2 linked regions of the Verminephrobacter eiseniae EF01-2 genome follow. The main gene of each other region encodes a partner of the protein of the gene in region 2 in a complex. Links are inferred from orthologs where the notes say so. Each region holds a gene or a part of one and is shown on either strand. Other genes may lie near its edges. The genes, in order: tsaE and tsaD.

What was found.
Region 1: the proteins of tsaD (region 2) and tsaE are in contact, whole or in part, in a crystal structure (PDB 6N9A), measured with the Thermotoga maritima proteins. The link is inferred for Verminephrobacter eiseniae EF01-2 from one-to-one orthologs. Residues at the interface, in WP_004082750.1 of Thermotoga maritima: Cys10, Asp11, Arg49, His50, Leu82, Gly84, Gly135, Gly136, Glu154, Thr155, Leu156, Asp157, Asp158, Ser159, Glu162, Asp165, Lys166, Arg169, Leu170, Tyr175, Lys213, Thr214, Leu217, Tyr218, Gln221, Arg222, Asn324; in WP_004082108.1 of Thermotoga maritima: Leu37, Gly38, Lys46, Lys57, Val59, Lys60, Ser61, Thr63, Phe64, Thr65, Leu66, Met67, Val69, Pro71, Tyr82, Arg83, Leu84, Asp86, Asp88, Phe89, Asp93, Ile128, Asp130, Glu131, Arg134.

What each region holds. Positions count from the first base shown.
Region 1 is NC_008786.1:1,903,754-1,918,550, forward strand. The notes cover bases 5,245-8,112. They hold tsaE (tRNA (adenosine(37)-N6)-threonylcarbamoyltransferase complex ATPase subunit type 1 TsaE), read right to left. Parts: upstream 7,006-8,112; coding sequence 6,484-7,005; downstream 5,245-6,483. Other genes in these bases: VEIS_RS08330 (N-acetylmuramoyl-L-alanine amidase), read right to left, coding at 5,245-6,479; queG (tRNA epoxyqueuosine(34) reductase QueG), read left to right, coding at 7,018-8,064. Also shown: VEIS_RS08300 (aspartate aminotransferase family protein), read left to right, coding at 1-57; glutamine ABC transporter substrate-binding protein GlnH, read left to right, coding at 262-1,020; glutamine ABC transporter permease GlnP, read left to right, coding at 1,147-1,803; glutamine ABC transporter ATP-binding protein GlnQ, read left to right, coding at 1,800-2,528; VEIS_RS08320 (C45 family autoproteolytic acyltransferase/hydolase), read left to right, coding at 2,525-3,613; iron-sulfur cluster carrier protein ApbC, read right to left, coding at 3,784-4,875; more of VEIS_RS08330, read right to left, coding at 4,989-5,244; VEIS_RS08345 (AEC family transporter), read right to left, coding at 8,163-9,068; VEIS_RS08350 (tripartite tricarboxylate transporter substrate binding protein BugE), read left to right, coding at 9,271-10,233; site-specific tyrosine recombinase XerD, read left to right, coding at 10,306-11,217; VEIS_RS25850 (hypothetical protein), read right to left, coding at 11,162-11,506; VEIS_RS08360 (Bug family tripartite tricarboxylate transporter substrate binding protein), read left to right, coding at 11,573-12,535; VEIS_RS08365 (EAL and HDOD domain-containing protein), read right to left, coding at 12,583-13,863; VEIS_RS27625 (hypothetical protein), read right to left, coding at 14,068-14,292; VEIS_RS08375 (gamma carbonic anhydrase family protein), read left to right, coding at 14,291-14,797. UniProt on the Escherichia coli protein: Required for the formation of a threonylcarbamoyl group on adenosine at position 37 (t(6)A37) in tRNAs that read codons beginning with adenine.
Region 2 is NC_008786.1:1,472,920-1,487,799, reverse strand. What follows is about bases 5,226-8,176. They hold tsaD (tRNA (adenosine(37)-N6)-threonylcarbamoyltransferase complex transferase subunit TsaD), read right to left. Parts: upstream 7,245-8,176; coding sequence 6,207-7,244; downstream 5,226-6,206. Other genes in these bases: VEIS_RS06520 (cation diffusion facilitator family transporter), read left to right, coding at 7,580-8,176; VEIS_RS25670 (hypothetical protein), read left to right, coding at 7,351-7,539; guaD (guanine deaminase), read right to left, coding at 5,226-6,197. Outside these bases: VEIS_RS06555 (H-NS histone family protein), read right to left, coding at 23-334; VEIS_RS06550 (symmetrical bis(5'-nucleosyl)-tetraphosphatase), read left to right, coding at 699-1,526; VEIS_RS06545 (DEAD/DEAH box helicase), read right to left, coding at 1,560-3,020; VEIS_RS06540 (delta(1)-pyrroline-2-carboxylate reductase family protein), read left to right, coding at 3,266-4,210; dcd (dCTP deaminase), read right to left, coding at 4,252-4,824; more of guaD, read right to left, coding at 4,899-5,225; more of VEIS_RS06520, read left to right, coding at 8,177-8,518; VEIS_RS06515 (isovaleryl-CoA dehydrogenase), read left to right, coding at 8,629-9,819; can (carbonate dehydratase), read left to right, coding at 9,875-10,546; VEIS_RS06505 (acetyl-CoA C-acyltransferase), read left to right, coding at 10,613-11,806; VEIS_RS29635 (hypothetical protein), read left to right, coding at 11,820-12,014; folE (GTP cyclohydrolase I), read right to left, coding at 12,649-13,374; cardiolipin synthase ClsB, read right to left, coding at 13,703-14,880.

The sequences.
Region 1 (14,797 bases), 430 kb from region 2 along the record:
TTGCTGGGCGCGTCGATCACCGCCGTGACCCGGGCATCTGTGGCTGCCGGCGGTTGATGCCGACTTGAGGGTCTTTTGGGCCTTTTGGACCTTTGGGGGGGATGCAGATGCGCTCGTACAATCGCAGGCTTGCGCTCTGGCCGGACAGCGCCGGCATTGTGCCATCGGGATTTGCTGGGCCGCCTTGTGGGTCCTGTGGGCAAATCTGATGGCGCCAATCCACTCAACCCCCGTGATGGAAGACTGACCCGTATGACTGCCATGAAACACTTGCTGGTGAAACTGTTGACCGCCGCGTCGCTTGCCGTATCGCTCACGGCACCGATCTGCACCCCCGCTGCTGCTGCCGAGCCTTTGCTGGTTGCCATCGATACCGCCTTCATTCCGTTCGAGTTCAAGCAGGGCGACAGCTATGTCGGCTTCGACATCGATCTGTGGGATGCCGTGGCCAAGGAGTTGAAGCTCCCGTACAAGCTGCAACCGATGGACTTCAATGGCATCTTGCCCGCGCTGCAAACCAAAAACGTGGATGTCGCACTGGCCGGCATCGCCATCAAGGACGAGCGCAAGAAGGTCATCGACTTCTCCGATGGCTACTACGACAGTGGCCTGCTCCTGATGGTGGCCAGCGATAGCAAGATCGGCGGCGTGGCCGACCTCAAAGGCAAGACGCTGGCGCTCAAGACCGGCACGGCTACGGTCGACTACGCGAAGGCCCACTTTGTCGGGACCACGCTGCGCCAGTTCCCGAACATCGACAACGCCTATCTGGAACTGATGACCGGGCGCGTGGATGCCGCAATGCATGACACCCCGAACATCCTGCACTACATCGCCACGGCGGGTGCCGGCAAGGTCAGGGCCGTGGGCACGCAGATGATGGCGCATCAGTACGGCATCGGTTTCCCAAAGGGCAGCCCGCTGCGCACGCAGGTCAACGCTGCACTGGCGAAGATCAAGGCCGATGGCCGCTACACCGAGATCTATAAAAAGTGGTTCAAGACCGAGCCGCCGAAGTGATGGGGTGAACGACCCCGTGCCGCCGGCAGCGCTTCATGGGGAGCGACGCCAGCGGCGCGGCCAGTTCCCCGGCGTGCCCGGCTTGCGGAGCGCGCCATGGAACACCGGGCCTGGCAAGGAGTCATCGTGGATTTTGACTGGTCAGTGATCGCCGGCGCACTGCCGGCGCTGTTCAAAGGCGCCCAGCTCACGGTGCTGATCACCGTGTTCGGGCTGGTCGGCGGGACGCTGCTCGGCGTCTCGTTCGGTCTGATGCGGGCTTACGGCGGCCGCATGCTCAGCAGCCTGGGCTGGGCTTATGTCGGGCTGGTGCGCGGCACGCCGATCGTGGTGCAGGTGATGTTCATCTACTTTGCGCTGCCCGGGCTGATCGGCCTGCGCGTGGACCCGATGAGCGCCGCCATTGCCTCGATCATCATCAACTCGGGCGCCTACATTGCCGAGATCGTGCGCGGCGCGTTTTTGTCGGTGCCCCGGGGCCTTGCCGAGGCCGGGCTGGCCATGGGCTTGCCGCACTGGCGGGTGCTGGCATTCGTTGTCGGTCCGGTCGCTTTTCGGCGCATGACACCGGCACTGGGCAACCAGTTCATCGTCAGCCTCAAGGACACTTCGCTGTTCATTGTCATCGGTGTTGGCGAACTGACGCGCCAAGGCCAGGAAATCATGGCGACCAACTTTCGGGCCGTCGAGATCTGGACGGCGGTCGCGGTGATCTATCTGCTGCTGATCGGCGTGCTGACGCTGGGTTTGCGGGTGCTGGAAAAAAGGATGCGAATTCTGTGAACATCGTCGAATTCAGGAATGTCGACAAGCGCTTTGCGGCCCATGTCGTGCTCGATCGGGTGAACCTGCAGATTTGCCAGGGCGAGGTGGTGGTGCTGATCGGCCCGTCCGGCTCCGGGAAATCGACGCTGCTGCGGTGCATCAACGCGCTCGAGCCTATCGATGGCGGGGATTTGCTGGTCGGCGGCCTGAGCGTGCGCGCCGGCAATGCCATAAAGCGCGAGATCCGCCAGGAGGCGGGCATGGTGTTTCAGCAATTCAATTTGTTCCCGCAGATGACGGCGCTGGAGAATGTCGCCTTCGGCCCGCGCCAGGTGCGCGGCGCGTCCAAGGCCCAGGCCCATGCGCAGGCCAGGGAACTGCTGACCAAGGTCGGCCTGGCGCAGCACATGAACCACTACCCGAGCCAGCTTTCGGGCGGGCAGCAGCAGCGCGTTGCGATCGCCCGCGCGCTGGCGATCAAGCCTCGGCTGATGCTGTTCGATGAGCCGACCTCGGCGCTGGACCCGGAGTTGCGCCAGGAGGTCCTGCGCGTGATGCAGGCGCTGGCCGAAGATGGCATGACGATGGTGGTCGTGACCCATGAGATGCAGTTCGCCCGCCAGGTGGGCACGCGGCTGATCTTCATGGAAAACGGCCACATCACGGTCGACGGGCCGCCGGCCGAACTGCTGGACAACCCGCCGAACCAGCGTTTGCACGACTTCCTGCGGCATGTGCAATGAAATGCCCGCGCTTGAGCTACCTCGAAATCGAAGGCGCCCCTTTTGACGCGGGCCGGGCCTTGGGCCGATTCGGCGCCGCAGCGCTGCATGAGTATGCGCGGCACTCTGCGGCCTGGGCCAGCGTCATGCGCTACCGTGGCACGCTGCTGGCCGACAGCATGTCGCGCCTGGTGCGCCTGCGTTTTCCCCGGGTATGGGATGAGTTGCAGGGCCTGGCCATCGGTCTGGAGCGGCCGTTTGAAGAGGTGTTCCTGTGGAACTGCCGGGGCGACCTCTGGGCCATGGCGCCGGATGGCGATATCGCCGTGAACGAAGATGGCTGCACGACCGTGCAGCAGGCAGGAACGGTCAGGCGCATCACGCACAACGAGGACGGCGACCCGGCCTTCGCCGGCCATTGCGCCATCGCCGCATTCGAGGTGGCGGGGGGCGCAGCGTTTGCCGCTTTCATCTATCCCGGATCGATAGCGGGCCACACCTTTGCCGTCACCGATGGCGGCCTGGCGATGACGGTCAACAACCTGCGCTGCCGCAGGGTGCGGGCCGGCATCCCGCGCATGGTGCTGGCGCGGGCGCTGCTCGATGTCGCGCGCCTGGACCAGGCGCTGGCGCTGATCCATGGCACCGAGCGCGCAGGCGGCTTTCACCTGACGCTGGCCCACCGGGATGAACCCGGGCTGCTCAGCGTGGAGTTCAGCTCCGAAGCCTGCGCCGTGGTCACGATCGCCGGGCGCGGCCTGCATGCGAACCATGCGCTGCATGCGCCGCTGCGGCAGTTGCCGCAAATCATCACCGCCTCTTCGCAACATCGGCAACGACGCGGCCAGGCCCTGCTGGCCGAAGCGGCGGGCAAGGCGCTCGATCCGCTGCGGGTATTGGCCGACGCCGAGGATGCCGGGTTCCCGATCCTGCGCGCCGATCCGCTGGACAGCGATGCAGAGAACACGCTGGCGACGGCCGACATCCATGTGGGTTCTGGCCATATCGAATGGCAGGTCCATCCGCATCCGGCGCAGCCGCCGCAATGGCATCTGCGCGACGGTCATTTCATCTGCAAGAAAGACCAGGGCGGCCAGCCGGTCTGACGCAGGGCTGGCAGTGCGCCTGCGCGCAGGGAACTGGGCAGTGCCGGTGCAGGCGAACTTCACGCGCGGTGTGCTGGCAGCCCGCCGGTGGCCGCAGCGCAACGGCCATGCCCGCAGCGCTGGCGTTGCCCGCCCGAAGGGTCCGGCGGCGCCGGCGACCCGGGGTTGTTTCAGGTTTCCTGGCTGATCGAGATGGTCGGGAATTTGTGCGAGAAATCCTTGGCCTGCCGGGCGATCTTGAGCGCCATGTCGCGCGCCATTTTCTTGTAGATCCGCGCCACCTCGCCATCGGGGTCGGCCACCACGGTGGGCCGGCCGCTGTCGGCCTGCAGGCGGATGCGGATGTCCAGCGGCAGCGCGCCCAGGTAGTCGATGCCGTAGTCGGCGGCCATCTTCTTGCCGCCGTCGGCGCCGAAGATATGCTCCAGATGGCCGCAGTGGCTGCAGATATGGGCCGCCATGTTCTCGACGATGCCCAGGATGGGCACGCCCACCTTCTCGAACATCCGGATGCCCTTTTTCGCATCGAGCAGCGCAATGTCCTGCGGCGTGGTGACGATCACGGCGCCTGTCATCGGCACGCGCTGGCTCAGCGTGAGCTGTATGTCGCCAGTGCCGGGCGGCATGTCGACGATGAGGTAGTCCAGATCCCGCCATCGGGTCTGGCGCAGCAGTTGCTCGAGCGCCTGCGTGGCCATCGGGCCGCGCCAGATCATGGCCTGGTCCTGGTCGACCAGGAAGCCGATGGACATCACTTGCAGGCCGTAGTTTTCCAGCGGCTCCATGGTCTTGCCGTCTGCGCTGTCGGGGCGGCGGTCGATGCCCAGCATCATGGGCTGGCTCGGGCCGTAGATGTCGGCGTCGAGCACGCCCACGCTGGCGCCTTCGGCGGCCAGGGCCAGGGCCAGGTTGGCGGCCGTGGTGCTCTTGCCCACGCCGCCCTTGCCCGAGGCCACGGCAACGATGTTGCGCACTTGGGGCAGGAGCGGCACGCCGCGCTGCACGGCATGGGCGATGACCCGGGTGCTGATGTTGACCGACACGTTCCCGACCCCTGCCACGCCTTTGGCTGCGGCCACCAGTTGGCGGCGCAGTTCGGGCAGCAGGCTCTTGGCGGGGTAGCCCAGTTCCACATCGAAGGCCACATCGCCGCCCTGGATTTGCAGGTTGCGCAGCGCATGGGTGCTGACGAAATCATGGCCGGCATGTGGGTCCTGCACGCACGAGAGTGCGGCCAAAAGGCTTTGTTCGCTGACTGCCATTCAATGACTCCTGTGGGGGCCGGTAGTTTATCGAAGCCTTGCAGCCCGGCCCATCGAGGGGTGATGCGTATCCGGGGGCTGGCGCCGCAGCAGAAAGCGACGCTGGTCGAACGTCAAATCGAGCGGCTGCGCGCCAGCGGCGGGTTTTTGGCAAAGTAGCGCGTGATGCCGCGCATCAGCGCATTGGCCAGTTGCTCTTGATAGGCGCTGCTGCGCAGGCGCTTTTCCTCCTCGGGGTTGCTGATGAAGGCGGTCTCGACCAGCACGCTGGGAATGTCGGGGGCCTTGAGCACGGCAAAGCCGGCCTGCTCCACCTGCGGCTTGTGCAACTGGCCCAGTTGGCCGATCTCGCCCAGCAGCACGCGGCCGAGTTGGAGGCTGTCCTTGATCTGCGCGGTGATGCTCATGTCCAGTTTGGTGAACTGCACATACCGGTCTTGCGCTTGCCGCTGCGCATTGATGCCGCCCACCAGATCGGATTGGTTTTCCTTGTTCGCCATCCAGCGCGCTGCCGCGCTGGATGCGCCGCTCTGGCTGAGCGCAAACACGCTGGCGCCCCGCGCCGCAGGGGTGGTGAATGCGTCGGCATGGATGCTCACGAACAGGTCGGCCTGCACGTCCCGGGCTTTTTGCACGCGCGTGCCCAGGGGGACGAAGTAATCGCCGTCGCGCGTCAGGTAGGCGCGCATCGGGTTGCCGGCCACGGTGGTGGCGTTGATGCGCTGGCGCAGCAACTGCGCCACGCGCAGCACCACGTCTTTCTCGCGCGTGCCCGCAGGGCCGATGGCGCCAGGGTCTTCGCCGCCGTGGCCGGGGTCCAGCGCCACGATGATGAGGCGATCGGTTGGTGTGGCCGTGGCGCGGTTGCCGGGGCGTGCCGGTACGGCGGGGACGATGGGGGGCGCCGGTGCGGCAGGGACAGCGGGGAGCGGCGGTGCCGGTGCAGCAGGGGCGGTGCTGATGGGCGCTGCGGCCAGCGTGGGCGGCGCGGTTTCTGCCGGGGGCGGGCTGCGGTGATTGCTGTGTTGGGCGATCAGTGCGTCCAGCGGGTCAGGCGCGGCCGGTGGCGCCGGAGTCTGGGCGGTCGTCGCCGGGGCCGGGGCCGGGGCGGCTGTTGCCGGGGGCGGCGGCGCGTCGCGCAGGCGCTCGGCAATCAGTGCTTGCAGCGGGTCCATCGGCGCGGCCGGGTACAGGTCCAGCACCAGCCGGTGCCGGTACGCCGCCACCGGGGGCAGCGTGAACACCTGCGGCAGCGCGGCCTGCTTGAGGTCTATCACCAGCCGCACCACGCCGGGCGCGTTTTGCCCGACCCGGATGCCGGCAATATTCGGGTCGTCGAAGCGGACTTTGGCCACCAGTTCGCGCAGCGCGGGGCTGAGGTCTGCGCCTTCGATGTCCACCGCCAGGCGTGGCGGCGTGGCCACGAAAAACGGCTTGGCGCTCAGCGCTTCATCGGATTCGATGGTCACGCGCGAGTACTCGGGCGCGGGCCAGATGCGCACCGCCACGATGCCGGCGCCGTGCGCCATCCGCAGGCGACCCAGCAGCAGCGCCAAGCTGGCGGCCCGCAGCAGGCTGCGCCGGGCGGGGGGGCGGCGGTCCATGCGTTCAGAGTCCTTGCAGCAGGCTGCGTCCGGTTCGGCTGTGGGCGTGCAGCGTGACCTGTCTGGCGGTGTCATCGATGGCGTGGAGGTGTATGGCGAGGTCCGCAGGCGGCGCAAGCGCTGCGGCTTTTTCCGGCCATTCTGCCAACTTCAGGCCCGGCTGGGCAAACAGTTCCCTGAACCCGGCGTCCTCCCATTCGCGCGGGTCGTCGAAGCGGTAAAAGTCGAAGTGCCACACCAGGGTGTGGGGCGCGAGATGCGGGGCTTCGTGCGGCTCCGCCACGGTGTAGGTGGGGCTTTTGATGCGCCCCTGCACGCCCAGGGCGCGCAGCAGATGCCGCACCAGGGTGGTCTTGCCCGCGCCCAGGTCGCCGTGCAGCGTCAGGTAGGCGTTGCCGATCAGCGGCTGCGCAGCGAGCCGGCGCGCAAAGGCAGCGGTGTCGTCTTCACTGCGCCAGGTGAAGTGGCGGCAGGTCTGGCCCGCGCTGCTTTCTACAATCTGGCCGGTATGTGGAGCTACAGTCAACTCGTTCCTCAAATGCAGGAGTGGGCCCGCGCGCTGGGGTTTTCCCAACTCGGCGTTGCGGGGGTGGACCTGTCTGCCGCAGAGCCCGGCTTGCTGGCCTGGCTTGCGCAAGGCTTGCATGGTGACATGCATTACATGGCAGTGCATGGCCTCAAGCGCGCGCGCCCGGCCGAACTGCTGCCCGGCACCGTGAGCGTGATCACGGCGCGCATGGATTATTTGCCGCGCAACACCGGCGCGGGCGCGCCCCAGGGCTGGCAGGCGGTCGAGCTCGGGCGCCTGGCGCGCCCGCAAGAGGGCATCGTCTCCGTCTATGCCCGCGGGCGCGACTACCACAAGGTGTTGCGCACGCGCCTGCAAACGCTGAGCGCGCGCATCGCGGCGGCGGTTGGCCCCTTTGGCCACCGTGTGTTCACCGATTCTGCGCCCGTGCTGGAGGCCGAACTGGCCGCACGCAGCGGGCTGGGCTGGCGCGGCAAGCACACGCTGGTGCTCAACCGCGCGGCCGGATCGATGTTCTTTCTCGGCGAGATTTATGTGGACATGGCGCTGCCCGCCAGCGCGCCCGTCGCGGCGCATTGCGGCAGTTGCAACGCCTGCATGGCCCTGTGCCCGACGCAGGCCATCATTGCGCCGCACCGGCTCGATGCGCGGCGCTGTATCTCGTACCTGACCATCGAGCATGCCGGGCCGATTCCGCTCGCGCTGCGGCCGTTGCTGGGCAACCGCATCTACGGCTGCGACGATTGCCAACTGGTCTGCCCCTGGAACAAGTTCGCCCAGGTCAGCCGTCTGCCGGATTTCGACGAGCGCCAGGGCCTGTCGGGCCAGCAACTGGTGCAGTTGTTTGCCTGGGACGAGGCCACTTTTGCGCGCCTGACCGAAGGCGGCCCGATCCGCCGCATAGGCCACGAGCGCTGGCTGCGCAATGTGGCCGTGGCGCTGGGCAATGCGCTGCGCGCCACCGGGGACGAGGCCCTGCGCGCTGCGCTGCGCTTGCGCGCCCGGGATGCCAGCCCGCTGGTGCGCGAGCATGTCGCCTGGGCGCTCGGCGGTTGACGCCATGCCGATCGAGGCGCGCATGGCACATGCGCTGGCAGCGCTCGACGCCTGGGCATTTCGATGGTGCCGGCGCGCGCGGCCCCGGCAAGGGGGCTTTAGCGCAACACGCCCAAGGCCAGGGGCAGGCTGGCGATGCCCAGCAGCGTGGACAAGGTCACCAGCCCCGCCACATAGGGGCCGTTGTAGCCCATGCGGGCGGCCAGCACGTAGCAGGTCGACGCCGCAGGCAGCGCACAGAAGGCGAGCAAGACCGTGGTTTGCAGCGCATCGAGCCGGAAAAGCCGTGCCAGCGCGAACGCCAGCAGGGGCTGCACCAGGTGGCGGATCAGCAGCACCGACACGCTCAGCACCTTGCCCCTGGTGAGCAGGCTCAGTTGCAGGCCGGCGCCTGCGGCCATCAACCCCAGCGCCAGCGACGCCGCGCCGATGCGGCCCACGGCGGGCATGGCCCATGCGGGAATCGTCAGATGCAGCAGGTTGGCCGTCAGACCCGAGGCCGTGGCGATGATCAGCGGGTTGCGCAGCAACTCGCGCAGAAAACTGTGCTGGCCATGCCGCGCCATGGGCCATACCGCCGCCACGTTGAACAGTGGCACGCACACGCCGATCAGCACCGCAATCAGCAGCAGCCCCTGGGGCCCTGCCAGCCGCTCGGCGAGGGCCAGGCCGATGAAGGAATTGAAGCGGAACGCCACCTGCGCACTGGCGGCATGGTCGCGCATGTCCAGGCGCCGCCCGACCCAGGGCCAGTACGGCAGGCTATAGGCCAGCGCGATACTGATCGCCCCCGCGAGTATGCCGGCGCCGATCAGCCCCGACGCAGCGCCGATGTCCGCCGGGCTTTGGACGATGGACTGGAACAGCAGCACCGGAAAAAGCAGGTAGTACACCAGGCTCTCGACCGGCTGCCACACCGACCGGTTCAGTGCGGTGTAGCGGCAGATCAGGTAACCGCACAGGATGAGCGAAAAATCCGGGAGCAGGAGCTGGGCATAGTTCATCGGCTGAGAATACCAAGGCCAAGGTGGCGCCAACGGCCACGCATCGGACATGCATGGGCCATGCCTGTCGTCGGGCGCTGCCCCCGAAGCCGGATGGCCTGAACTCCGCCGGTTGACAAAGTGCCCATTGCCAGCGCCCATTGCGCATACCATCGGCACTGTCTTGTCTGTCTTGTTTGTCATCCCCATGAAGGAGAAATCAATGCATCGTCGTCAATGGCTCGCGCTGACGCTGGCGGTCGCCGCCGGATCCGTGGCTGCGCAGGGCTACCCCCACAAAGTGATTCGGTTGATCGTGCCTTTTGCCCCCGGCGGCACCACCGACATCATTGCGCGTGTGATCGCCGACCCGCTGGGCAAGGCCCTGGGCCAGAGCGTGATCGTCGACAACAAGGCCGGTGGCGGCGGCATCGTGGGAGCGGCAGAACTGACCCGCGCAAACCCGGACGGCTATACCCTTGGCGTGGCCACCGTGTCGACCACGGCGGCCAACCCGGCCATCAATCCGAAGACGCCGTACAACCCGCTGACGGATTTCTCGCCCGTCATCAACATAGCGGCCACGCCCAACATCATTGCGGTGCATCCGGGCTTTCCGGCCAAGGATTACAAGACCTTCGCGGCCGAGATCAAGAAGGTGCCGGGCAAGTACTCGTATGCCTCGTCGGGAACCGGCGGCATCGGCCACTTGCAGATGGAGCTGTACAAGAGCCTGACGGGTACCTTTGTGGCGCATATTCCTTACCGTGGTGCCGGCCCGGCCCTGACGGACACCGTGGCCGGCCAGGTGCCGATGGTTTTCGACAACCTGCCCTCGGCCCTGCCGTTCATCAAGGAAAACCGCCTGGTGCCTATCGTGGTGGCATCCTCCCAGCGTGTGGCGGCCTTGCCGAACGTGCCCACGTTCAAGGAACTGGGCCTGGAGCCGGTGAACCGCATGGCCTATTACGGCATCGTGGGCCCCAAGGGGCTGCCTGCGGACATCATCGACAAGATCAACGCCGGAGTGCGCAAAGCCCTGGAAGACCCGGCGGTGAAGCGGCGCATCGAAGACACCGGCTCGATCGTGATCGGCAATACGCCCGAGCAGTTCGGCGCGCAGATCAAGGCCGAGTTCGCGGTCTACAAAGAGGTGGTGGCCAAGCAAAAACTGACGCTTGAATGAGCGTTGCCGGCCCGGTGGGAAGCCGCCGCATCGGCCGCTCGACTTGCCGAACGAGGCCATCGGTGCCCGCGCATGCCCGATCCCGACGCCATCGATGCTTTCCTGGACGCCCTTTGGCTCGAGGACGGGCTGGCGCGCAACACGCTGGCCGCATACCGGAGCGACCTGACGCGGTATGCGCAGTGGCTGCACGCGCAGCAGCCGGCCGTGGCGCTCGACGACACGGCAGAGCACCATCTGCAGGCGTACTTTGCGGCGCGGCATGCGCAAACCCGCGCCACATCGGCCAACCGGCGCCTGACGGTGCTGCGGCGCTACTTTCATTGGGCGCTGCGCGAGCGGCGCATCAGCGCCGATCCGACCGCGCGCCTGGCGGCCGCGCGCGTGCCGCTGCGCGTGCCCAAGACCATGACCGAGACCCAGGTCGAGGCCCTGTTGCAGGCCCCCGATCCGGGCACGCCGCTGGGCCTGCGCGACCGCGCGATGCTGGAACTGATGTATGCCAGCGGCCTGCGGGTGACCGAACTGGTGGGGTTGAAAACCTTCCATCTGGCGCTCGATGAAAACCTGCTGCGCGTCACCGGCAAGGGCGGCAAGGAGCGCCTGCTGCCGTTTGGTGTCGAGGCCGGCCAATGGCTGGAGCGCTACCTGCAACAGGCGCGCGGCGTGATCCTGGGCGGCCAGCGCACGGACGACCTGTTCGTGACCCGGCGCGGCTGCGGCATGACGCGCGTCATGTTCTGGATCATCGTCAAGCAATGGGCCCGGGTGGCGGGCATCACGGTCCCGCTGTCGCCGCATACGCTGCGCCATGCGTTTGCCACCCACCTGCTCAACCATGGCGCCGATCTGCGCGTGGTACAACTGTTGCTAGGTCATGCCGACATCTCAACCACCACCATCTACACCCATGTGGCACGCCAGCGGCTCAAGCAACTGCATGATGAGCACCATCCGCGCAGCCGTGCACCGGCCGGTAAATGACTGCAGATGGAAATGGCGCATTTCGTGCTAGTGTCGCGTCACGGATCAGATGTCGCAGGCTGCGCGCCGCCATCGGAGCGCAGCGCAAGGCGCATCGCGCGGCCAATACTGAGCGTATTGGCAAGCGATGCAACGCCGCGATGCGCTTCGATGGCCAGCGCAGACCGACAGATGATCGGTGGCGCGACACTAGGGCGGCGTTGCCAATCCCCGCGATACCCAGCCGGTGCCTCTGCGGTTTGCGCCCCGCCTCGACAGGAAACGCATCGATTTCATTTCGTGCCACCATTTCCGGGCCGGCGCACGGGCCGGCCGCACCACGACCCATGAACCTATGATCGCAAGGAGAGATTCCATGAAAAAATGGCTGACCGGCGCACTGCTGCTGGGCATTGCGTGCCTGACCCTGGCACAGGACTGGCCCGTGGCCAAGCCGATCCGACTCATCGTGGCCTACCCGGCCGGTGGCGTCAGTGACCAGATGGCCCGCGCGCTGGCCGACAAACTGACCGTGCAACTGGGCACGCCGGTGCTGGTCGAGAACAAGGCCGGCGCCGGCGGCAGCCTGGGGGTCGATGCCGTGGCCAAGGCGGCGGCCGACGGCTACACCCTGGGTTTTGCCGCCATCAGCCCGCTGTCGCTCGATCCGCACCTGGGCTCTGCGCTCGTCGATCCGCAGAGCGTTGCCCCGGTGGTCAGCGTGATGTATTCGCCGGTGCTGCTGCTGGGCACCTCGGCCAGCAAGGCGACGGACTTCAAGGAATTGATCGGGATGGCGCGCCAACAGCCTGGCGCGCTGCGCTTGGCGACAGCCGGGCAGGGGTCACTGGGGCATCTGATGCTCGAACAGATACAGGCGGCGGCGCAGGTGCAAATCACGCACATCCCTTACAAGGGCGGAGGCCAGCAGATCAACGACGCCCTGGGCGGACAGTTCGAGGTACTGACCGTCAATGCCACGGCGGCGGTGCTGCAGCACATCAAGGCGGGCAAGCTCCGGCCGCTGGCCGTGGGGGCGCCGGCGCGGCTGGATGCCTTGCCCGATGTGCCCACGCTGGCCGAACTGCAACAGCCGGACGCCAACCGATGGTCGCTCTTTGGCATCTACGCCCCGGCCCGGACCGCGCCGGCGATCATCGCGCGCTTCAACACCGAGGTGAACAAGGCCTTGGCGCTGCCCGACATCCGCAGCGGGCTGCGCGCCGGCGGCAACCAGCCGACCGGTGGCAGCAGCGCGGAATTTGCGCGCCAGATTGCGCAGGAGTCCGAGAGCAACGCGCGCATCATCCGCGCGGCCGGGATCGTCCGGGGCAACTGACAGGCCGGCCCGGGCCGAACCCGGGCCGAAGCGCTCCTTTGCGGCCGTTACCCTGCGCTCAGGCCCTCGGCCCATGTCAGGGCCTGCAAATGGGCCCAGTTCACCTGGCGGTTGGACAGTTGCAGCGCGTTCGCGGATCGGGCAAAGCTCACTTCGTCACCGCTTTCGCAGGCCATGGTCAGCGCCAGGAACGGGGCGAAAATGCCGCTGCCGTGCAGCAGCGCATCGACCACGGACTTGGGCAGGGCCACGGAGTCCAGGGCTTTGTCCATCGGCACACCCAGCATGGTGTCGAGCAGCGAGAACACGCCGACCACGAAGGCGTTGTCGACTTCTTCGGGCGGCAGCAACTCGGCGGCCAGCAACTCCATCAGGCGGCCGCGCACCACGGCGGTCTGGCCCACGGCGGGCGGCGCGCCGCCGGCGCGCGAGGTAGTCATCAGTAGCGCCGCCCAGCGGAACAGCCTTTGCAGGCCCAGGATCATGACGGCATGGCGAAACGAGGTGATCTCGCATGACAGGCCAAAGCCCGAGGAGTTGATGAAGCGCAGCAGGTTGAAAGACAAGGTCGGGTCTTTCTTGAGCAGGTTCTCGATCGCGCCCGTGCTGGCCTGTCTGCGCACCAGGTTGATCAGCTCGATGATGGCCGCCTGCGTAGGGCGGATCGTGCTGGCCTTGACCAGCGACGGGCTGGCGAACCAGTAGCCCTGGTACAGCTTGACGCCCAGAGAGCGCATGAGCTCGTACTGCGCGGCGGTTTCGACTTTCTCGGCGATCGGTGTGGCCTGGCTGTGCTGTGTGGTGAATTGGACCAAAGGCCCGGCGAACTCGGGCTTGATCGCCTGCATGTCCAGCTTGATGAAAGACGCCAATGGCAGCCACTGGGTATAGGCGCGGCGCAAGACCTGCTGGTCGAACGCCAGGCGAAAGCCGCGCTCGCGCAACGCATGCAGCGTCGGGATGCGGGCTTGGATGTCTTCTGGCGTGGTGCTATAGGGCAGGGGGGGAACCTCCAGCACCACCTTGTCGGGATGAATCAACTCCAGATGGGCGCCCGAGAGGCTGTCATGGGTGCAGTTGATGAAGACGGTTTTCTTGCCGACCAGAATTTCGGCGCCCGCGTAAGACAGGGCATTGAACAGCAGGGCGGCATCGCTGGCGGCCGTGCGCGAGTCCGAGGCGGTCGACCGGTCGAACAGCTCATAGCCATAGACCTCGCGGTTTTCGTTCACGATGGCCTGGCGGGCGATGATGGCCAGGTTCTCGTCCACCGGTTCGGGCGCAGGGGATGCAGCTACCGGGGTGTCTTGTGCAGGTGTGCTCGACATGGCGTCCGCTGTGGTGCAAGGGCTGGGCGCTGCGCCAATTCCAGATCGGCGCAGCCGTGTCGCCATCTTGCCACAGGCCCTGGTGTCTGTGGCCGCGTTGCAGCGCGGTTTGCCAGCGCAGGTGTATCGGCTGGTGTGTATGAACCCGGCGCCGTCGTCGTTTTTCTGTTCGGGCTGCAACGCGCACTGCGGGCCAGTGTCGCGTCATCGGTCATCGGTCAGATGTCGCAGGCTGCGCGCAGCCATCGGAGCGCAGCGCAAGGCGCATCGCGCAGCCCATACCGAGCGTATTGGCAAGCGCTGCAACGCCGCGCTGCGCTCCGATGGCCAGCGCAGACCGACCGATGACCGATGACCGATGACCGATGACGCGACACTGGCTGCGATCCTTACAATTTCAGCCCTTGTACCTTTTTCGGAGCGGGGCATGGCGATTTACGAAATCGATGGTGTGGCGCCGCAGTTGGCGGCATCGGCCTGGGTGGCGGCCAGCGCGCAGGTGATGGGCCGCGTGCTGCTCGGCGCAGATGCCAGCGTCTGGTTTGGTGCCGTGATTCGCGGGGATACCGAGAGCATCACGGTGGGCGCAGGCTCGAACATACAGGACGCCTGCGTGCTGCATGCCGACCGGGGCAAGCCCCTGTTCGTCGGCGAGCGCGTGACGGTGGGCCACCAGGTGGTGCTGCACGGCTGCACCATCGGCGACGAGTCGCTGATCGGCATCGGGGCCGTGGTGCTCAATGGCGCCAAGATCGGCAGGAACTGCCTGGTGGGCGCCGGTGCGCTGGTGACCGAGGGCCGCGAATTTCCGGATGGCTCGATGATCATCGGCCGCCCGGCCCAGGCCGTGCGCGCACTCACGCCCGAGCAGATCGAAGGCTTGCGCCAGAGCGCGCAGCACTACATCGACAACGCGCGCCGTTTCCAGAGCAGC
Region 2 (14,880 bases):
CCCGGTTACAGGTGTGGCGGATTTAGATCGCGAATTTCGCGCGATCCTCGTTTTGAATCCACTTGGGCGCTTTGCCACGGCCGGTCCAGGTCTGGCCCGTCGCAGGCTCACGGTACTTGGGCGCCACCTTGGTGCCGCGGCTGGCGCGAGCACCCGGTATCCTGCCGCCGGACAGGAACTTGCTGGTGGGGAATATGTCTCTGGCAGTCAACCCATATTCGGCCACCAACGCACGGACCTGGCTCACCGCGTTCGCCAGTTCATTACGTCGGGCTTCATTGATTTGCTGCTCGAGCGCTTCGCGCTGCATCAGGAGTTCTTTGTAGCTGGTCATGGTGCTTGGGTTTCAGTTGGTAGTTGATGACGGGGCGATTATACGAATAATTCGGAGCGCCATGCAAGCGCAAAGAATTTTCATCAGGGAACGCCACAGATAACGCGCTGCGCCGCATATCCCGTGAATCCGGCGGCCCCGATGAATACGCCGCCCCGGTGGTATTCAAGGCGGACAGCCCCGGCCGGCCTGGCGCCTCGGGAATCCCGGGCCGGAAAATGCCCCCTGTTTGCGGCAGCAGAAAACGCGCCGGCATATGGGCCGGCTCCTGCCCGGGTGCGGCAATGGCGCAACACCCGCCGCGCCCCATGGGATCATCGGGGCAGAAAATACCCGCTTCCATTACACGACACAAGCATGCCCCATGGCTCTTTACTGTATCGGCGACATCCAGGGCTGCGATGAAGCCCTGGGGCGCCTGCTCGATGGCATCGGTTTTTCTGCCAGCCGGGACACGGCCTACCTGCTCGGCGACCTGGTCAACCGGGGCCCGGACTCGGCTGCCGTGCTGCGCCGCTGCATGCGCCATGGCGCCGCCATCGGCTGCCTGCTGGGCAACCATGACCTGCATCTGCTGGCCGTGGCGCAGGGTGTGCGCCAGCCCGCGCGCCGCGACACCTTGGCCAGCGTGCTGCAGGCCCCCGACCGCGCGGCCTTGCTGGCCTGGCTGCGCCAGCAGCCCCTGGCCCGCGTGCACGAACATGCCGGGCAGCAGTTGCTGATGGTGCATGCCGGCGTGCTGCCCGACTGGTCCGTCGCCGACACCCTGGCCCGCGCGGACGAAGTCCACGCGCTGCTGCGCAGCGCCGAGCTGCCGGCCTTCATGCACGCGCTGTTTGGCAACCAGCCCGAGCGCTGGAGCGGGGCGTTGACCGGCGGCGATCGGCTGCGGGTGATCGTCAATGCGCTCACCCGGCTGCGCTTTTGCTCGGCCAGCGGCCGGATGGACTTTGCCAGCACGGACAGCGCCACGCCGCCGCCGGGCCTGATGCCGTGGTTCGATGTGCCCGGGCGGCGCACCGCAGGCCAGTTGACGGCCTTCGGGCATTGGTCGACGCTGGGCTGGATCGAGCGCAGCGACCTGCTGGGGCTGGACACCGGCTGCGTTTGGGGCGGCTGCCTGAGCGCCGTGCGCTTTGGCGCGACGCTGGCGCAGCGCGAGCGGTTGCAGGTGCGCTGCGCGCCGCTCTGAGCGCGTGCCGGCCGGCCTGATGACGGGGCCTGATTACGGCGCCGGGCTTTCGGGCGGAGCCGCCTTGAACAGGGCCGCCAGATGGCGCTTGGGCTTGATGTTGGCCGACAGGCTGCCGCGCACGGGCGGCCGGGCGACGGACTCCCAGGCCGAGGGGGCGGTGGCCGCCGCGCTGTCGGGTTCGTAGGGTTTGGCGAAAAACGGGTCCTGCGCAGCCGGCGCCGCAGACATGCCCCGGGAGGGTTCGCGGCGCTCGCGCGTGGCCGGGCTGCCGGTGTCGCACGGATGGCCCGTCTCATCGTCCTGGCGCCATGCGCGGCGGCCGTCGTTGATGCGTCCGCGGGGGCGGTCTTCGTCGTATTCGATGGCTTCGAGGTCGGTCTTTTTGCCGATCAGCTTTTCGATGTCGGCCACCAGCCGCGCATCGCTGCCCGAGACCAGCGTGACGGCCAAGCCCGAGGCGCCGGCGCGGCCGGTGCGGCCGATGCGGTGCACATAGTCTTCGGCGTTGAAGGGCACGTCGAAATTGAACACCGCAGGCACGTCCTTGATGTCCAGGCCGCGCGCGGCCACGTCGGTGCACACCAGCAGGTCCACGTCACCGCTTTTGAAGGCTTGCAGCGCCTTCAAGCGTTCGTCCTGGCTTCTGTCGCCATGCAGGGCAGCCGTCCTGAGCCCTTCGCGCTCCAGGCTGCGCGCCAGCCGGGCGCAGCCGAGCTTGCTGTTGACGAAGATGAACGCCTGCTTGAGGCCGCGCGTGCGTAGCACCTGGTGGATGGCGCGGCGCTTGTCGTCGTCGTTGGCGCTGTAAAAGCGCTGCTCGACCGTCGCCGCCGTGGCATTCGGGCGCGCCACTTCGATGGTCACGGGCTGGTGCAGGTAGCTGCTGGCCAGGCGCCTGATCTCGGGCGAGAAGGTGGCGCTGAACAGCAGCGTGGTGCGCTCCTTGGGCAGGTAGCTCAGGATGCGTTGCAGGTCGGGCAGGAAGCCGATGTCGAGCATGCGGTCGGCTTCGTCGAGCACCACGTATTCCACCTGGTTGAGCACCGCGTTCTTGGCCTCGATATGGTCGAGCAGGCGCCCGGGCGTGGCCACCAGCACTTCCACGCCTTTTTTCAATTCGAGGGTCTGGGGCTTCATGTCGATGCCGCCAAACACCACGGTGCTGCGCAGTTTGGTGTGCCGCGCGTACAGCGCGATCTGCCGGGCCACCTGGTCGGCCAGCTCGCGCGTGGGCAGCAGCACCAGCGCCCGCACCGGGTGGCGCGCGGGGGATGCGGAACTGCTCTCGTGCCGCAGCAGGCGCTGCAACAGCGGCAGCGAGAACGCCGCCGTCTTGCCGGTGCCGGTCTGGGCGGCGCCCATCACGTCTTGGCCGGTCAGCACCACCGGAATGGCTTGCGCCTGTATCGGCGTCATGGCCGTGTAGCCCATTTCGGCCACGGCGCGCGCCAGCGGCTCGGCCAGCATCAGATTGGAGAAGGAACTTGTCATTGGGTCGGCTATTGTCGCACCAGTGCGCGCAGCGGCTTTTTTTGCCTTTTTTCGTGCCGGCAAGGCCGGCATATACGATGCTTTCGATAGCGCAAGGCGCACAGCAAGGCGCACATTTTGCTCGCACATCGTTGGCACATGTTAGCTACATGTGGCCTGCATCCGTGGCCTGCACGATCGGCACGGCGGCAAACCGGCGCCCGGGCGCCGCGGCGCTGCCCCGGCGTTGTGTGTAAAGTCCGCCCATGTCTTTGCCTGCCTTTTGCGCAACCACCGGCATGTTGGATGCGGCGGCCACGGCGGCGCGCCTGCCCTGGTCCGGTCTGGCCGATGAAATCGCCGCCCTGCTGCGCGACGGCAGCGTGGCGGTCCCCGCCCGCAGCATGCTGCCATTGGCGCATGGCGGCAGCCTGTTCGTGATGCCGGCCACCGACCACAGCGTGGCGATGATCAAGCTCATCACCCTGACCCCCGGCAACGCCGGCACCGGGCGCGCGTCGATACAGGGCGATGTGCTGGTGTTCGACTGCGCCACCGGCGAGCGCCGGCTGGTGCTCGACGGCCCCACCGTCACCGCGCGCCGCACGGCGGCCGTCTCGCTGCTGGCCGCCCGGCTGTTGGCGCCGGCGCCGCAAGGCCCTTTGCTGATCGTCGGCGCCGGGGTGCAGGGCCGCTCCCATGCCGAGGCTTTCATTCAGGGCCTGGGGGTGCGCGAGGTCTGGGTGGCCTCGCGCAGCAGCGCCAGTGCCTTGGCCTTGGCCGCGCAGGTGCAGGCCCTGGGTGCCCAGGCCCGGGTGGTGGCCGACGCGGATGCGGCCGCGCCCCACTGCCCGCTGATCGTGACCTGCACCACCGCCCGGCGCGTGGTGCTGGCGGCCGCGCCGCGCCCCGATGCCTTTGTCGCCGCAGTGGGCGCCTTCACCCCGGCGATGCTGGAACTGGCCCCGGCGCTGTGCCGGCATCTGGCGCAGCAGGGGCAGATCGTGGTCGATTCCCCGGATGCCGGCCACGAGGCCGGCGATCTGCTGCAAGCCGGACTTGACGTGGCGGCCATGCCGGTGCTCGGGGATGTGGTGCAAGGCCGGTGGACGGCCGGCTCCGGGCCGGTGCTGTTCAAAAGCTGTGGCTGGGCCGGCTGGGATCTGGCCGCAGCGCGGCTGGCCATGCGCACGGCCATGCACGACGCATAGCGCGGCGCGGCGCGGCTGAGCGCGCGCTGCCATCCACGTCCTCACGCCTTGGGCAGCGTCACCCCGACCTGGCCCTGGTACTTGCCGCCACGGTCGCGGTAGCTGACCTCGCAAACGTCGTCCGCGTCGCTCTCGAAGAACAGCACCTGCGCGCAGCCTTCGCCGGCATGGATGCGGGCGGGCAAGGGCGTGGTGTTGGAGAACTCCAGCGTCACAAAGCCTTCCCATTCGGGCTCGAAGGGGGTCACGTTGACGATGATGCCGCAGCGGGCATAGGTGCTCTTGCCCAGGCAGATGGTCAGCACATTGCGCGGAATGCGAAAGTACTCGACCGTGCGGGCCAGCGCGAAGCTGTTGGGCGGGATGATGCAACTGTCGCCCGCGAAGTCGACGAAGCTCTTGGCGTCGAAGTTCTTGGGGTCGATCACCGTGCTGTGGATGTTGGTGAAGACTTTGAATTCGGGCGCGCAGCGAATGTCGTAGCCGTAGCTGCTGGTGCCGTAGCTGATGATTTTGCGGCCTTCGACCTGCCGCACCTGGCCAGGCTCGAAAGGCTCGATCATGCCGTGCTCGGCGACCATGCGGCGGATCCATTTATCGCTCTTGATGCTCATCGCAGACCTTCTTGCGCCATGGCCCGGGCGGGTCGCCATGCGCTATTTGATTTGTAGCTTGCAGCACATGGAGATCATGCGCCAGCGTAGTATTTTGCTTGAGAAATCACGGTGCGCTCGATGACCCGGTCGTCCCCCAGCACGATCAGCGCGAACAGCAACTCGTCCAGGCTTGCGGCCTGGCCGGTGCGGCGCTCGAGCAGCGGCGTGGCGCGGGGGTTGAGCACCACGAAGTCGGCCTCGCAACCGGGTTGCAGGTTGCCCACCACGCCGGCCAGGCCCAGGGCCTTGGCGGCGCCTGCGGTGTGCAGCCACCACAGGCGCCGGGGTGACAGATCGAACGCCGGCGGGACGCGCCGCGCACGCGCCACGTAATACGCGGCCAGCATGGTGTGCAACGGGCAAAAACTGCTGCCCCCGCCCACATCGCTGGCCAGGCCGTAGCCAAAGCCCGCGCGCTCGGCGCGGGCGTAGTCGAAAAATCCGCTGCCCAGAAACAGGTTGCTGCTCGGGCAGACCGCCGCCACTGCGCCGCTGGCGCGCATCAGCGCCCGGTCCTCGTCGTCGAAATGGATGCAATGCGCATACACCGCGCGCTGGCGCAGCAGGCCAAAGCCGTGGTACACGGCCAGGTAGCTGCGCGCGGCCGGGAACAGCGCGCGCGCCCAGCGCACCTCGTGCCGGTTTTCAGCCACATGCGACTGGATCCAGACATCGGGATGGAGCGCGGCCAACTCGCCCGCCCCGCGCAGTTGCTCGGGCGTGCTGGTGGGGGCAAAGCGCGGCGTGATGGCGTAGCCCAGGCGCTCCACGCCGTGCCAGCGCCGGATCAGCGCCTGCGTGTCGAGCAGGCTTTGCCCGGTCTGGTCGCGCACGCCGTCGGGCGAGTGGCGGTCTTGCAGCACCTTGCCGGCGATGAGCCGCATCTGCTGGCGCCGGGCCTCGGCAAACAGCGCATCCACCGAGGCCGGGTGCGAGCTGCCAAACGCCAGCGCCGTGCTCACCCCGTTGCGCAATAGTTCGGCGATGAAGAACTGCGCCACCTGCGCGCAATGCCCGGGCGCCGCAAAGCGCGTCTCCTGGGGGTAGGTGTGTTGCTCCAGCCAGGGCAGCAAACCGTCGGCCGGCGAGGCGATCACGTCGGTCTGCGGAAAGTGGATATGCATGTCGACAAAGCCCGGCGCCAGAATGCGCCCCGGCAACGGCACGACCGGCTGCCCGGCGTAGCGCGGCGCCAGCGCCTGCCACGCGCCTGCGGCCAGCACCCGCTGGCGGCCCTGGGCGTCCGGGCCTACGGCCAGCAGCCCGTCCTCGTCATACAGCGCCGTGCCGTCGTCGGCAAAGCGCAACAGGGCGCTGCGGTAGACGGGCATGCCGGGCTTTCAGGCGCTGGCCGCCAACGGCCAGCGGGGCAAAACGTCGAAGGCGTAGTCGGTGCCGGCCTGCTGCACCCCGGCCTGCAGGCGCATCGCGGCGGCCAGCGCAATCATCGCGCCGTTGTCGGTGCACAGCGCCAGTTCCGGGTAGTGCACGCGCAGCCCGCTGTCGGCGCAGGCGGCGTCCAGTTGCTGGCGCAGGCGCCGGTTGGCCCCCACGCCGCCGGCCACCACGATGCGTCGCAGGCCGGTCTGGCGCAGCGCCGCCAGGGTTTTTTTCACCAGCACTTGCACGATGGCGGCCTCGGTGCTGGCTGCCAGATCGGCCTTGCGGGCCGGCAACTGGTCGCCGAGCTTTCTGACCTGCGTGAGCACGGCGGTTTTCAGGCCGGCGAAGGAAAAGTCCAGATCGCCGCTGTGCAGCAAAGGCCGTGGCAGCCCGAATGCCGTGGCACTGCCTTGTTCGGCCAGCCGCGCCAAGGCGGGGCCGCCGGGGTAGCCCAGGCCCATGAGCTTGGCGGATTTGTCGAATGCCTCGCCCGCTGCGTCGTCGATGGTCTCGCCCAGCAGCGCGTAGCGGCCCACGCCGTCCACACGCATCAGCTGCGTATGGCCGCCCGATACCAGCAGCGCGACAAACGGGAACTCCGGCGGGTCCGCGCTCAGGAACGGCGACAGCAAATGCCCTTCCAGGTGGTGCACGCCCAGCACCGGCTTGCCCAGGGCCGCCGCCAGCGCGCAGGCCAGGCCGGCGCCCACCAGCAGCGCCCCGGCCAGGCCGGGGCCGCGCGTATAGGCCAGCACATCGACATCCGCCAGCCGCTGGCCGGACGCGCGCAGCACCTGCGTGGTCAGCGGCAGCACGCGGCGGATATGGTCGCGGCTGGCCAGTTCCGGCACCACGCCGCCATAGGCTTGGTGCATCTGCACCTGGCTGTGCAGCGCATGCGCCAGCAGCCGGGGCCGGGCAGCGCCGATCGAACGCACCAGCGCCACGCCGGTTTCATCGCACGATGATTCAATGCCCAGGATCAGCAAGCCCATGGCGCGAGTGTAAAACCCGAAAGCGCTGACACCCCGGGTGGGCTGCCCCCGCACTTTCCCCTCGGGTCGCCTGCGCCCCGGCAAAGCCGGTTTTGCGGCGTCCCTAGTGTCGCGTCACCGATCATCTGTCGGTCTGCGCTGGCCATCGAAGCGCATCGCGGCGTTGCATCGCTTGCCAATACGCTCGGTATGGGCTGCGCGATGCGCCTTGCGCTGCGCTCCGATGGCTGCGCGCAGCCTACGACATCTGATCCGTGACACGACACTAGCGCGGGCCGTCGGAAAACTGGTGTAATTTGCAGGCCCTTTGCCACTGCCCGAGAAGGCCCGCCACCATGCCCACTTGCCCCGCCGCGCCGCGCCGCTGGCTCAGCCCGCGCCACCTGCTGTGGGCTTCGGTGGCCGTGGCGCTGCTCACCATTGTGCTCAAGACGCTGGCCTGGCATGTCACCGGCTCGGTGGGTCTGCTGTCGGACGCAATGGAGTCGTTCGTGAACCTGGCCGGCGCCATGTTTGCGCTGGCGATGGTGACGGTGGCGCAGCGCCCGGCCGATGACGACCATCCCTATGGCCACCACAAGGCGGAATACTTTTCCTCCGGCTTCGAGGGCGTGCTGATCGTGGGCGTGTCGGTGGGCATCCTGTGGGCGGCCGGGTACCGGCTGCTGGAGCCGCAGCCGATCGCGCAGCCCGGCTGGGGCATGGGACTGTCGCTGCTCAGTTCGGCGCTCAATGGCCTGCTGGCCTGGATGATGCTGCGCTCGGCGCGCGAGCACCGCTCGGTCGCGCTGGAGGCCGACGCCCGCCACCTCGTCACCGATGTCTGGACCTCGGCCGGCGTGCTGGCCGGCATTGCCGGCGTGGCCCTGACCGGCTGGCTCTGGCTGGACGCGCTGGCGGCCATCGCCGTGGCGCTGAACATCCTCAAAGAAGGCGCAACGCTGGTGTGGCGCTCGTCCCAGGGCCTGATGGACAGCGCCGTGGAACCCGCCGTGCAGGCCCGCATCGACAGCACGCTGCGACAGTTCGTGCAAGCGCAGCCGCCCGGGGCCTTGCGCTTCGACCATGTGATTACCCGCCGCGCAGGCCAGCGCCAGTTCGTCGACCTGCACCTGCATCTGCCCGCCGACTGGACCTTGGGCCAGGCCGCCACGCTGCGCGGCCAGCTCGAGCAGTCCTTGATGAGCGCCATGCCCGGCCTGCGCGCCACCATCGAACTGTTGCCGACCGATGTCGAGGCGCTCGGTGATCCGGGGGCGGCAGCGCGCTGCTGAGGGCTGGTGCATCAGCGGCCGAACCGGCAAGTGGCTGCGCGACGGCCGACGGGCCGCGACAATATCCCGGGCTGAGCCTGGCCCGATCATCTTTGCCTCTGGAGACATTCATGAGCCTTCCCGCCCCTCTTCCCGGCCTGAATTTCCAACTCGGCCCGGACATCGATGCGCTGCGCGACGCGGTGCGCGATTTCGCGCAGGCCGAAATCGCGCCACAGGCGGCGGAGATCGACCGCAGCGACCAATTCCCGATGGCGCTGTGGCGCAAGATGGGCGCCCTGGGGCTGCTCGGCATCACGGTGCCCGAGACCTATGGCGGCGCCGCGATGGGCTATCTGGCCCATATGGTGGCCATGGAGGAGATCTCGCGCGCCAGCGCGTCTGTCGGCCTGTCCTACGGGGCGCACAGCAATCTGTGCGTGAACCAGATCAACCGCAACGGCAGCCCTGAGCAAAAGCGCAAGTACCTGCCCCGGCTGATCAGCGGCGAGCATGTGGGGGCGCTGGCGATGAGCGAGTCCGGCGCCGGTTCCGACGTGATCAGCATGCAACTGCGCGCCGAGGACAAGGGCGGCTACTACCTGCTCGATGGCAGCAAGATGTGGATCACCAACGGGCCGGACGCCGATATCCTGGTGGTGTACGCCAGAACCGGGCCCGGAACGGGCAGCCAGGGCATCACGGCCTTTCTGATCGAAAAGGGCATGCCCGGCTTTGGCTGCGCGCAAAGGCTCGACAAGCTGGGCATGCGCGGCAGCCCTACCGGCGAGTTGGTGTTCGACGGTGTGCAAGTCCCTGCGGCCCAGGTGCTCGGTGGCCTCGATCAGGGCGCCAAGGTGCTGATGAGCGGCCTGGACTACGAGCGCGCAGTGCTCACCGGCGGCCCGCTGGGCATCATGCAATCGGTGCTCGATCATGTGCTGCCTTACATCCATGAGCGCCAGCAGTTCGGCCAGAGCATCGGCCAATTCCAACTGATCCAGGCCAAGGTCGCAGACATGTACACGACGCTGCAAGCGGGCCGCGCGTTTGCCTACACGGTGGCCAAGAACCTGGACCTGCTCGGCACCGGGCATGTGCGCCAAGTGCGCAAGGACTGCGCCAGCGCAATCCTGTGGTGCGCCGAGAAGGCCACCTGGATGGCCGGCGAAGGTCTGCAAATCCATGGCGGCAATGGCTACATCAACGACTACCCGCTGGGCCGCCTGTGGCGCGATGCCAAGCTCTATGAGATCGGCGCCGGCACCAGCGAGATCCGCCGCATGCTGATCGGCCGCGAGCTGTTTGCCGAAACCTGTTGAGCCGCCGCCACGCGCGCCACCCGCAGGCAGCCCCCGGAGCCAACCCGCAAACCCCATGACCTCATCGATCGAAGACCTGTTTGTGCACAACCGCGCCTGGGCGGCCCGGATGGAGCGCGAGCGGCCCGGGTTCTTCACCGGCCTGCTGGCGCAGCAGCAGCCCAAGTACATGTGGATCGGCTGCTCGGACAGCCGCGTTCCGGCCAACCAGATCACGGGCCTGGAGCCTGGCGAAGTGTTCGTGCACCGCAATGTGGCGAATGTGGTGGCGCACACCGATCTGAACTGCCTGTCCACCATCCAGTACGCCATCGACCAACTGCATGTCGCGCACCTGATGGTGGTCGGCCACTATGGCTGCGGCGGCGTGCGCGCGGCGCTGGAGGGCACCCGCGTCGGGCTGGCCGACAACTGGATTCGCCATGTGCAGGATGTGCGCGACCGCCACCGGGAGTTGATCGCGTCCATCGCCCCGGACTGGCGCCACGACGTGCTCTGCGAGCTCAATGCCATCGAGCAGGTGGCCCATGTCGCGCAGACCACGGTCATGCTCGATGCCTGGGGCCGGGGCCAGAAGGTCACGCTGCATGGCTGGTGCTATGGGCTCAAGGACGGGCTGATCAACGACCTGCAAATGACCGTCGACAGCACCGCAGGGCTGGACGCGATCTACCAGGCGGCCATCGCCGGCGTCGCCGGCGCCGTCAGAACGCCGGCGCCCGCATGAACCGGCGCAGCCCGGGCCGGCAGGGCCACAATGCGCCAAACCAACCAATCAACCAAGGAGCAACCGATGCCAGCATCCCCCCAAGACCCCATCGTCATCGTCGGCGCGGCCCGCACCCCCATGGGGTCGTTGCAGGGCGACTTTGCCGACCTGGCCGCCCACGACCTGGGCGGCGTGGCCATCCGGGCCGCGCTGGCGCGTGCCGGCCTGGCGCCCGAGACCGTGGGCGAAGTGTTGATGGGCAACTGCCTGATGGCCGGCCAGGGCCAGGCGCCCGCCCGCCAGGCGGCGTTCAAGGGCGGACTGCCCGACAGCGCAGGCGCGGTCACGCTGAGCAAGATGTGCGGCTCGGGCATGAAGGCCGCGATGCTGGCCCACGACATGCTGCTGGCCGGCACGCACGAGGTGATCGTGGCCGGCGGCATGGAGAGCATGAGCCGCGCCCCCTACCTGCTGCAAAAAGGCCGCGCCGGCTACCGCCTGGGCCATGACCGCCTGTACGACCACCTGATGCTCGACGGCCTGGAAGACGCCTATGAGGCCGGCCGCTCGATGGGCACCTTCGGCGAAGACTGCGCCGCCCGGTACCAGTTCAGCCGCGCGCAGCAGGACGCCTTTGCCAGCGCCAGCGTGCAGCGCGCCCAGGCCGCCACCGCGTCGGGCGCCTTCGCCGCCGAAATCGAGCCCGTCGCCGTCAAGACCCGCGCCGGCCAGACCCTGGTGTCGATCGACGAAGGGCCCGGCAAAATCCGGCTCGAAAAAATCGCCACGCTCAAACCGGCCTTCAAAAAGGACGGCACCATCACCGCCGCATCGAGCTCCAGCATCAACGACGGCGCCGCAGCGCTGGTGCTGCTGCGCGCATCCAGCGCGCAAAAGCTCGGCTGCCAGCCGCTGGCCCGCATCGTGAGCCACGCCACGCACGCGCAAGCGCCGCAATGGTTTGCCACCGCCCCGCTGGGCGCCGCGCAAAAAGCCCTGGCCAAGGCCGGTTGGGCCGTCGGCGATGTGCAGTTGTGGGAGATCAACGAGGCCTTTGCCGTCGTGCCCATGGCGCTGATGAAAGAGCTGAACCTGGCGCACGAGCAGGTCAATGTGAACGGCGGCGCCTGCGCGCTGGGCCACCCGATCGGCGCCAGCGGCGCGCGCATCGTGGTCACGCTGATCCATGCGCTCAAGGCCCGCGGCCTGCGCCGGGGCCTGGCCACACTGTGCATCGGCGGTGGCGAAGCCACGGCGCTGGCGCTGGAATCGATGTGACACCGCCCCGGCAGTGAACGGCGCCGCCTGGCCCGGAGCGCGGCGCCGGCAGCCTCGTGTCGCGTCACCGATCATCTGTCGGTCTGCGCTGGCCATCGAAGCGCATCGCGGCGTTGCATCGCTTGCCAATACGCTCGGTATTGGCGGCGCGATGCGCCTTGCACTGCGCTCCGATGGCTGCGCGCAGCCTACGACATCTGATCGGTGACGCGACACTAGCGCCGGCGCCCCGGTTCAGCGGGTTCCCGGATTTTCAGGCATGGCCAATGATCGAGGCCGTGGCCATCGGTTCTTCGAGCAATGCCAGCGAAACCTTGCCCGAGACCGCATCCGGGTCGAGCGCGGGCTTTGCGCAGTACTTGGGCAAGATCGCATGCTGGACCCTGGACAGGTTCACCTGCCCCATGGTCCAGCCGCCGAGGCGACGCTCGGTGATCTCCTCGTAGTGCAGCCGTTGCACGTCGCGGTGGCGCGGGTTGCGCTGTATCTGGCCATACAGCGCGCTCACGGCGTGGCGCCCGCCCTCGATGGCTGGTGCAGAAAGACCCCGGCGCCGTAGCACAGCACACCGGTGATGCCGCAGCCCGGGTTGTGCTGATGGGCCTAGTGTCGCGTCACGGATCAGATGTCGTAGGCTGCGCGCAGCCATCGGAGCGCAGCGCAAGGCGCATCGCTTGCCCATACCGATCTGTATTGGCAAGCGATGCAACGCCGCGATGCGCTTCGATGGCCAGCGCAGACCGACAGATGATCGGTGACGCGACACTAGGTGAGGATGGCCTCGATGGCCGCCGCCGAAGTGCCGACCGCACGGCGGGCATAGAGCAGGCGCCCCGGCAGGGTCAATTCCTGCCAGGGAGCAGGGCGAGGAATTCACGGCGCAGCGCGCTGTCCTTGAGGAACACGCCGCGCATCACCGAGTTGATCATCTTGCTGTCCATTTCGCGCACACCGCGCCAGGACATGCAAAAGTGGCTGGCCTCCATCATGATCGCCAGCCCGTCGGGCTGGGTTTTCTCCATGATCAGGTCGGCCAGTTGCACCACGGCTTCTTCCTGGATCTGCGGGCGGCCCATGATCCAGTCCACCAGCCGCGCGTACTTGGACAGGCCGATCACGTTGGTGTGCTCGCTGGGCAGCACGCCGATCCAGATCCTGCCGACCACGGGGCAAAAATGGTGGCTGCAGGCACTGCGCACCGTCAGCGGCCCGACGATCATGAGTTCGTTCAGCCGCTCGACGTTGGGAAACTCGGTGATCGGCGGCGCCGGCACATAGCGGCCCTTGAACACCTCGTTGAGGTACATCTTGGCCATGCGGCGCGCAGTGTGGCGGGTGTTGTGGTCGTCCTCGGTGTCGATGACCAGGCTGTCGAGCATGCCCTCGATCTTGACCTCGACTTCATCGAGCAACTGCGCCAGCTCGCCAGGCTCGATGAACTGGGCAATGTTGTCGTTGGCGTGAAAGCGCTTGCGCGCTGCGACGAGCCGCTCGCGGATTTTGACGGAAACCGGACTGCCTGGGTCCGGCGGGAGGGGCGCCATGGCGCCTGCGGGTGGACTGCTCATGGCCCGCATCGTACCAGTGAACGGCCCGCGCACAGGCGCAATGGTTTTCGCCCCGGGTGCAAGCCAATCATACGTCATAAGCTACTATTTCAATAGCGTCACCGGGGTCGGCCCGGGCGCCTTCGCGCCCTGGGCAGTCGTCCCTGCGGGAATCGGGCGGCAGTGTATGCGAGCGGGGTATGCCGGCGGGTTTTCCCGTTGCCCTGTGCGCTCGATCCCATCGCCGCCGGCATCGCTGCGGGTATGAGCAATCATTTGCCGGAGCGCGCACCAGGCAGACGCGCAGCGAGGTGCCACGGCCCGACGAATCCATCGTTCGCACGGAGGCTCAATAACGCTGGCCCGTGACCCACAGGGCCAGCCGCATCAGCGCGTAGGCGATGCGCTCGAGCAGGCGCTGGCGCAGCGGCCGGCCGGCGTAGCGCGCCGGGTCCATGCGCCGCCCGGCTTGCTGTATCGCGCGCAGCAGGCGCTGGCGCAGGTCGCAGGCAAAGGCGGCGTCTTGCACCACCACGTTGGCCTCACGCGCCAGCAGCAGGCTCAACGGGTCCAGGTTCGACGAACCCACGGTGGCCCAGGGTCGGCGGCCCTGGGCATCGATCACGGCCACCTTGGCATGCAAAAAGCTCGGGGCGTATTCGTAGATCTCCACCCCGGCGGCCAGCAGCGCGCCATACACCGGCCGGGCCGCGTGGTACTGCATGAAGTGCTCATAGCGCCCCTGCAACAGCAGGCGCACGCGCACCCCCCGGAGCGCGGCCAGCACCAGCGCGCGGCGCAGTTTGCCGCCGGGCATGAAGTAGGCATTGGCAATGATGATCTCGCGCCGCGCGGCACCGATGGCGCGGCGGTAGGCGCGCTCGATCTGGCTGCGGTGGCGCAGGTTGTCGCGCAGCACCAGCGCGGCGCGCATGAACTGCCCGGCATCGCCGTGGGCCGCGCGCCTGGCCGCACTGGTCACACTGGCCGTGCGCAGCGCCTGCAACGCTTGCAACGCCTCGGGCAGGCGCCGCTGGCGCGCATCGCGCACGGCCTGCAGGCGCCACCACAGTTGCTCCATCGCGTCGCTGGCCAGCGCCACCAGGCTGCCGCTGGCGCGCACGGCAAAATCGAGACGCGGCGCTTCGAGCCGGCCATGTTTGGGGTCGTGAAAGTCATCGAGCACATTGATGCCGCCGCAAAACAGCAGGCGGCCATCGACCACGCACAGCTTGCGGTGCAGCCGGCGCCAGCACCGGGGCAGCAACAATCCCAAGGGCCCCAGCGGCGAGTACACGCAGCACTGCACCCCGGCGGCGTGCAGGCGCTCGGCCCAGACGCGGGGCAAGGGGCCGGTGCCCACGCCATCGACCACCAGCCGGGTGCGCACGCCACGCGCGGCGGCGCGCATCAGCGCCTGGGCCACGCTCGCGCCCGAGTCGGTGAAGTCGAAGATATAGGTCTCGAACTGTATGTCCGACAGCGCGGCGTCCATGGCCTCGATCAGGGCCGGAAAAAGCTCCCCGG